2 regions of the Plantibacter sp. LMC-P-059a genome follow, and region 1 is predicted to be linked to the other one. Evidence: predicted binding sites of a transcription regulator. Region 1 holds the regulator's gene; the other holds the start of a gene.
What was found. The regulator LexA, encoded in region 1, represses DNA repair genes until DNA is damaged. The targets are predictions, from matches to a motif close to TCGAACANNTGTTCGA.
Positions count from the first base shown of each region.

Region 2: a site for LexA is predicted at 1,576-1,591, ahead of imuA' (DnaE2-dependent mutagenesis accessory factor ImuA'). Genes of this name have one in related genera too.

Region 1 covers NZ_JARVRZ010000003.1:450,203-453,612, forward strand. Annotated here, with positions in the region: gene hflX (GTPase HflX) at 1-230, shown strand, start outside; gene QRN27_RS09360 (hypothetical protein) at 262-1,170, opposite strand; gene lexA (transcriptional repressor LexA) at 1,331-2,029, opposite strand; gene QRN27_RS09370 (LysM peptidoglycan-binding domain-containing protein) at 2,301-2,693, shown strand; gene QRN27_RS09375 (histidinol-phosphate transaminase) at 2,765-3,410, shown strand, end outside.
Region 2 covers NZ_JARVRZ010000001.1:369,419-372,828, forward strand. Annotated here, with positions in the region: gene QRN27_RS01760 (cold-shock protein) at 351-554, shown strand; gene QRN27_RS01765 (SOS response-associated peptidase) at 759-1,460, opposite strand; gene imuA' (DnaE2-dependent mutagenesis accessory factor ImuA') at 1,602-2,339, shown strand; gene QRN27_RS01775 (DNA polymerase Y family protein) at 2,336-3,410, shown strand, end outside.

The DNA.
Region 1 (3,410 bases):
AGCTGATGGAGCGGATCGAGGCGCTGATCCCGTCGCCCAGCAACGAGGTCAACGTGCTCGTGCCGTTCGACCGCGGTGACCTGGTCACCCTGCTGCACGAACGTGGCAAGGTGCTGTCGACGGACTACGACGAGCGCGGAACCATCGTGCACGCCCTGGTCGGTGCCGAGGTGGCAGCTGCGCTCGCGCCGTTCGCCGAGATCGTCCCCGCACCGGCCGTCACCTCCTGAGGACCCGGCCGTCCGCCGTATCGGTGGGGACTCAGCCGCAGCGGATCCGGACGGCGTCCTTGAGTGCGGTCGCGGTGGCTGCAGGCAACGGGAGCGTCATGATCGCTTCCGGTCCGCCGTCGATGCGCACCACGAGCGGGAAGAGCGTCCCCACCTTGTCCTCCGCCAGCGCATGCGGGTCGCACCGCGTCGGCACGATGCGGACGTCGATCGACTGAGGACCACTGGTCGCATCGACGGTGCGGCCGAGCGGCCACGCCGCAGCGTCGATCGGCGCCGACGCGTCGGGCGCCGGTTTGAGGAGCACCGTGGACCGCAGCTCGACCAGGTCGAGGCGTCCGCGCCGGCCGGTGGGCGTGATGCTGATCGTCAGGACCGCGACGGTCGACGGCCCGGAGCCCTCGAGTCGCACGGAGGACTCGGCGGTGATGTCCGCGATGCGCTCGACGCCCACCACGGTGCACTCGGCGCCGTGCAGACGGGGCAGGACCGCGGAGGGGTCCTCCACTGCTGCGACCGTGACCACGGCACCGTCCTCGAGGTGCAGGGTGATGTCGGCCCGAAGATCTGAGGCAGCCGTGCCGCAGGCAGCCGGGGGAAGCTCCACGGCCAGATCCTTCGTCTGCCCCGCTGGCACGGTCGAGGTCCGGTCCCGGTCGGTGGCTCCGTCGAAGGCGGACCCCGACAGCTCCAGGCCGATGACGACGAGGTCGTCGTCGCTCCCGTTCTCGACGCGGACGATCGCGGAACGGCCGGCGTACTGATCGCGGTTCTGACCCAGCTGCACGGTGACGTCGGTCGGAGGGGACATCGTCGTCGAGGTGCCGTCGGTTGCGGGCGCGCATCCCGCCAGCATGGCGATGCAGAGGAGCGAAGACGCGCTCAGGAGGCCCGCCCGGCGGGACGACCGGCTGGCGTGAGCGTTCAGGCCGGCGTCCATGCGTTCAGCGTAGGACCAGGGTGCGGGATTGGGAACACCTCGCAGTGCCAGGCATTTGGGCCGAGTCGTGCCGTGCCGAACCGACCGTCGCGGCTCAGACGGACACGGGCCGGGGCGATCGTCTGATCGTCCCGGCCCGTCGTCGTCCAGTGGAGTGTCGTCAGACGGTCCGGAGTACCGCGACGACCTTGCCCAGCACCTCGGCGTGGTCGCCGAGGATGGGCTCGAACGCCGAGTTGCGGGGGAGGAGCCAGGTGTGACCGTCGCGCTGACGGAACACCTTCACCGTCGCCTCCTCGTCGAGCATGGCGGCCACGATCTCGCCGTTCTCCGCGGTCTTCTGTTCACGGATGACGACCCAGTCACCGTCGCAGATGGCGGCATCGACCATGGAGTCACCCACGACCTTGAGCATGAAGAGACTGCCCTTCCCGACCAGCTGGCGCGGGAGGGGGAAGATCTCTTCGACCTGCTGCTCCGCCGTGATGGGGATACCGGCGGCGATCCGACCGACGAGCGGCACCATCGCCGCGTCACCGACCGGGGGAGCGGTGTCCGGGTCGCTGCCTTCGACCGCGCTCGGGAGGTCGATGAGCACCTCGATGGCGCGAGGGCGGTTGGGGTCGCGTCGGAGGTACCCGCTGAGTTCGAGCTGACCGAGTTGGTGGGTCACGCTGGAGAGGGACGCGAGCCCGACGGCGTCACCGATCTCGCGCATGCTCGGCGGATACCCCCGCTGTGAGACCGATCGCTGGATGACGTCGAGGATCGCGAGCTGCTTGTCGCTCAGACTCTTCCGCCGCCGGGTGCCGCCGACCTGACGCTCCCGCGCGCCGTCGCCCGCCGTGTTCGCTGCCATCTTCGCTCCTGCCCTGATCGGCTGTCGGTGACCGATGTCGGTGGGTGGTGGTGTACTGCTTCCAACACTCGAAACTGTATCCGCCCCAGCTCGACCAGACAAACATCTGTTCGAGCGTGTCGTCGATTTCCCGGCGCGAAGGTGCGAACACAGGGTTGAGTATTCGAACAATCGAAGATATATTCGGAACACAGGTTCGTATCCGGCCCTCTCGGCCGAGGGCCGGATACGAGTCCTCATCACACGATGAGCACACACTTGGAGGGTTGACATGAGCGCAGCACTGATCGGGTCACACGCAACGGTTTCCACGCGCACCGCGCAGGCACCGGCGTCGGACGCGCGGCCCGCGCGTCGTCTCCGTCTCACACGACGCGGGCGGGTCGTGTTCACCACGCTCGCCGCCATCCCCCTCGTGATCGGCGTCGCGGTCGTCGGCTTGTCAGCCGGCGGAGCTGCAGCCAACACTGCAGCGGCGGGTACGACCTTCAGCTACATCACGGTCGACCCGGGTGAGTCGCTCTGGCAGCTCGCCGAGTCGATCGCCCCGGACGCAGACCCTCGCGATGTGATCGCCGAGATCATGAACCTCAACCAGCTGAGCACCGCCGGCGTCGAGCCCGGACAGCGGCTGGCCATCCCGCAGCGATACGCGGCGGAGTAAGGCACGCGCGAGCTGCTCGTGAGTGGCCCTGAGCGCGGCGACGGCGGGGTACGACTGGCTACGATTGTCGGGTGACTGCTCTCGACGACCTCCCCATCCGCGACGACCTCCGAGGACAGCGTCCGTACGGCGCCCCCCAGGCGCAGGTGCCCGTGGCGCTGAACGTCAACGAGAACACGCATCCCATCCCCGAGGCCGTGGCGCACGACATCGTCGCCTCCCTGGCCTCCGCCGTCCTCACCGTCAACCGCTACCCGGACCGCGAGTTCACGGTCCTCAGGGAGGCCCTGGCCGACTACCTGGGTCACGGCGTCGCTCCGGAACAGATCTGGGCGGGCAACGGCTCGAACGAGGTCCTGCAGCACATCCTGCAGGCGTTCGGCGGACCGGGCCGTTCGCTGCTCGGATTCGTCCCGACGTACTCGATGTACCCATTGCTCGCTGCGGGTGTCGGCACGACGTGGATCCCGGCGGATCGCGACGCTGAGTTCGAGCTCTCACCGGAGACGGCGGCTCGGCAGGTGGCGGAGGCGGACCCCGACCTCGTGTTCCTCTGCTCGCCGAACAACCCGACCGGCACGCCGCTCTCGCTGGAGACCGTCGCCGCGGTGTACGAGGCGTCGCGGGGCATGGTCGTCGTCGACGAGGCGTACGCGGAGTTCGCGCACGATGACGAGGAGAGCGCCCTGCGCCTGCTCGAGGGTCGGCCCCGACTCA
Region 2 (3,410 bases), on a different contig from region 1:
CTTCCCAGCCGGGGGCGATGAGCGGACGCTCGGTCGAGCGGAAGCTCTGCAGATGGCCTCAGCCTAGGGTCGGCGGCTGGGGAATCACCTCACATCTCGGGATCCGCACAGGTTCCCCGGCTCAAGACGGGCGATCCGGGGAAAAGTCGCAGAATTCGTCAATCCGTTACCTGTTTGAGTTCCCCTTGCGTGCCCACATGGGCTAACGTGGATCGAAGTTGTTGTGTTGCGCAGGTATTTCAAGCCGCGTTTCCACCGATGGATACGCTGCTTTTCTGAGGAGCGAGCAAAGAACACCGCGACGAACGGTCCCGAAAGTCGGGAACGGTCACTCATGAAAGAGGAAATACATGTCAACTGGAACTGTGAAGTGGTTCAACGCCGAAAAGGGCTTCGGATTCATCACCCCTGACGACGGCAGCGCCGACGTCTTCGCACACTTCTCCGCCATCGCGACGAGCGGCTACCGCTCGCTCGAGGAGAACCAGAAGGTCGAGTTCGAGACCAACCAGGGCCCCAAGGGCCTGCAGGCTGAGAACATCCGCCCCCTCTGATTCTCTGATCAGCCGGAGCTGACGATCCGAGCGGCCGGTCTTTCCAGCCCTCGCGTCTGAGACACCGAGAACCGCCCCTGACGTTCGCGTCAGGGGCGGTTTTGTGTTTCCCCGGCACGAGCCGCCGCAAGGCGATCCACCGCAGCCCGGATGCCGACAGCTCCGCCCCGGATCGGAGCGCGGGTCCGATCCGCGAAGAAGTGGTCAGTCCTGGATAGGGACGATGAGCTCGGGCCCGTCGCCCTGCAGCGGGGCGACACGGTGGAACACGAGTTGCTCCGCGACGTCGGTGGCGGCGAGCACCATCTCGTCGACGTCGTCCTGATCCGCCTCATGGTGCGGGTCGAGCCAGGCGTCCCAGCACTCCGGGGGCAGGGTCACAGGCGTCCTCGGGTGCAACCCCTGCAACGAGCCGACCGCCGGGCGGGTGAGGATGGTCGCACTCAGCACCCATCGCCTCGGATCGTCGTCCGGGAGCGAGCGGTCCCGCCACCACGAGTAGAGTCCGGCGAAGACGATCGGCTCGCCGCCGGCCGTCTGCACGTAGTACGGCGTCTTGTCCGTCCCCTCGGTGTGCCATTCGTAGTACCCGGCGGCGGGGATGAGCGCACGACGCCGCTTGACCGAGTCCGCGAAGGTGGGCTTCGTGGTGATCTCCTCCGAGCGGGCGTTGAAGGTCGGGTACTGGCTCTTCAGCTCCGTGGCGAACGCCGGCACGAGCGACCATCGTGCGGATTCGAGACGCCGGACCGCCGGCTCCGTCTTCGCCGAGTCGAGGATGATCGGGATCTGCTCCGTCGGGCGCACGTTGTACGAGGGCCCGGGCAGCTCGGCAGCCGCATGGTCGATGTCGAAGAGCTCGATCAGCTCTTCGGTGGATTCGGTCACGACGAAACGTCCGCACATGGGCCCAGCGTACCGGCCACCGGCGACACACCACGGCCGCGTGTCGGTGGCGTCGGGGACCATGGTCCGACCGAGCGACATCCGACGGCGACCCGGATCGACCCGGTTGACTTGTTCGAAGATATGTTCGAATATTGAGCCATGGCCCTCCACGCACTCGTCGACTCCCCCGTCAGGGCGGACACCGCGACGGAGCTGCACGAACTCCAGGGCCGCATAAAGCGGATGCAGGGGACACGACTCGACACCAGGTCCTTGCCGACCGCCCCGGAACTCTCCCGGCTCCTTCCCGGGGGTGCGCTCCAGGCCGGCGGGAGCTACTCGGTCCTCGGTTCCACGGCACTCGCCATGTCCCTCATGGCCGGACCGTCCGCGGCCGGCACCTGGTGTGCCGTCATCGGCCTTCCGGCGTTCGGGATCGAAGCCGCGGCTTCCTCGGGGATCGACCTCGAGCGGCTCGTCCTCGTCCCCCGCCCTGGGCCAGACTGGCTCACGGTCACCGCCGCCATGGCCGACGTCGCCGGGGTGCTCATCACGGCTCCCCCCGGGCGGATCGCACCGAGCGACGCGGCACGACTCGCCGCCCGGCTCCGTCAACGCGAGGCGGCACTCATCGTCCTCGGCTCCTGGCCGCAGAGCGACGCGACGCTCCGCGTGACCGAGAGTTCCTGGAGCGGCCTCGGCACGGGTCACGGGCATCTCCTGCGCCGACGACTCACGGTCAGCTCGATGCTCGGGCAGGGCGGGGTCGGCAGGCCTCGTACGGCGCATCTCACCCTGCCCCTGGGGCCGCCCGACGACCGGACCGTGCAGCCCTCCCGCACCGGGCTCGCCGACGACGACACGGTGGCCCGGCTCCCCATGGTGGTGAACCGATGACGGTCGAAGCACCTGCAGGACCCGTCGAGCGCACGATGGTGCTCTGGTGCCCCGACTGGCCGATCGTGGCGGCGAGACTCTCCGGGACCCTGCCTCCGGACACCGCCGACGGTCCCCTCGCGCTGGTGGAGCACGGCGAGGTCCTCGCCTGCGACGCGATCGCACGCCGAGCCGGAGTCCGGAGGGGCCTGCGCATCCGCGAGGCGGAGGCCCGGTGCCCGGAGTTGGTCACCTCCGACTACGACCCGGTCATCGACGCCCGGGCGTTCGAACCGATTCTGCTCGGCATCGAAGCACTCATGCCGGGTGTCCAGCCCTATCGCGCCGGGCTCTGCGCCATCCGCTCCAGAGGCCCGAGCCGCTACTACGGCGGAGAGTCGGCTGCGGCGGACGTCCTCCGTGCCTGCCTCGACGACCTCGGCGTGCCCGACGCCCGGATCGGTATCGCCGACGGCCCGTTCGCCGCAGAACAGGCGGCACGATCCACCGTGGCCTTGCAGGACGACGCCCGGATCCTGATCATCCCGCCGGGAGCCTCCTCAGCCTTCCTGGCCCCACTGCCGTTGACGACACTCGGACGCCCCGAGCTCAGCACCCTGCTGCACCGACTCGGGATCAGCACCCTGGGAGCGTTCGGGTCGTTGCCCGCGACCGAGGTCCGCGACCGCTTCGGCGTGGACGGCGCCCGTGCGCACCGTCTCGCCACCGGCGCAGACGCCAGGAGCGTCGTCCCCCGCATCCCGCCCACCGAGCTGACCGTCGCCATCTCCTTGGAACCCCCGCTCGACCGCATCGATCAGCTCACCTTCGGGTTCCGCCAGTCCGCGGAGCGGTTCATCGCCGGATTGACCGCGGCTGGACTCGTGACCACCGCGATCACGATCAGCATGCGCAGCGAACGTGGCGAACGTTCCACCCGCACCTGGTTGCACCCGCGGTGGTTCACCGCCGGTGACGTCCTCGACCGGGTGCGCTGGCAGCTGCAGGGCTCATCGAACATCGACCACGGACTCGCCTCCCCCGTCGAGCTCGTCGAGGTCGTCCCGGAGACCCTCGACGACGCTGCGGAAC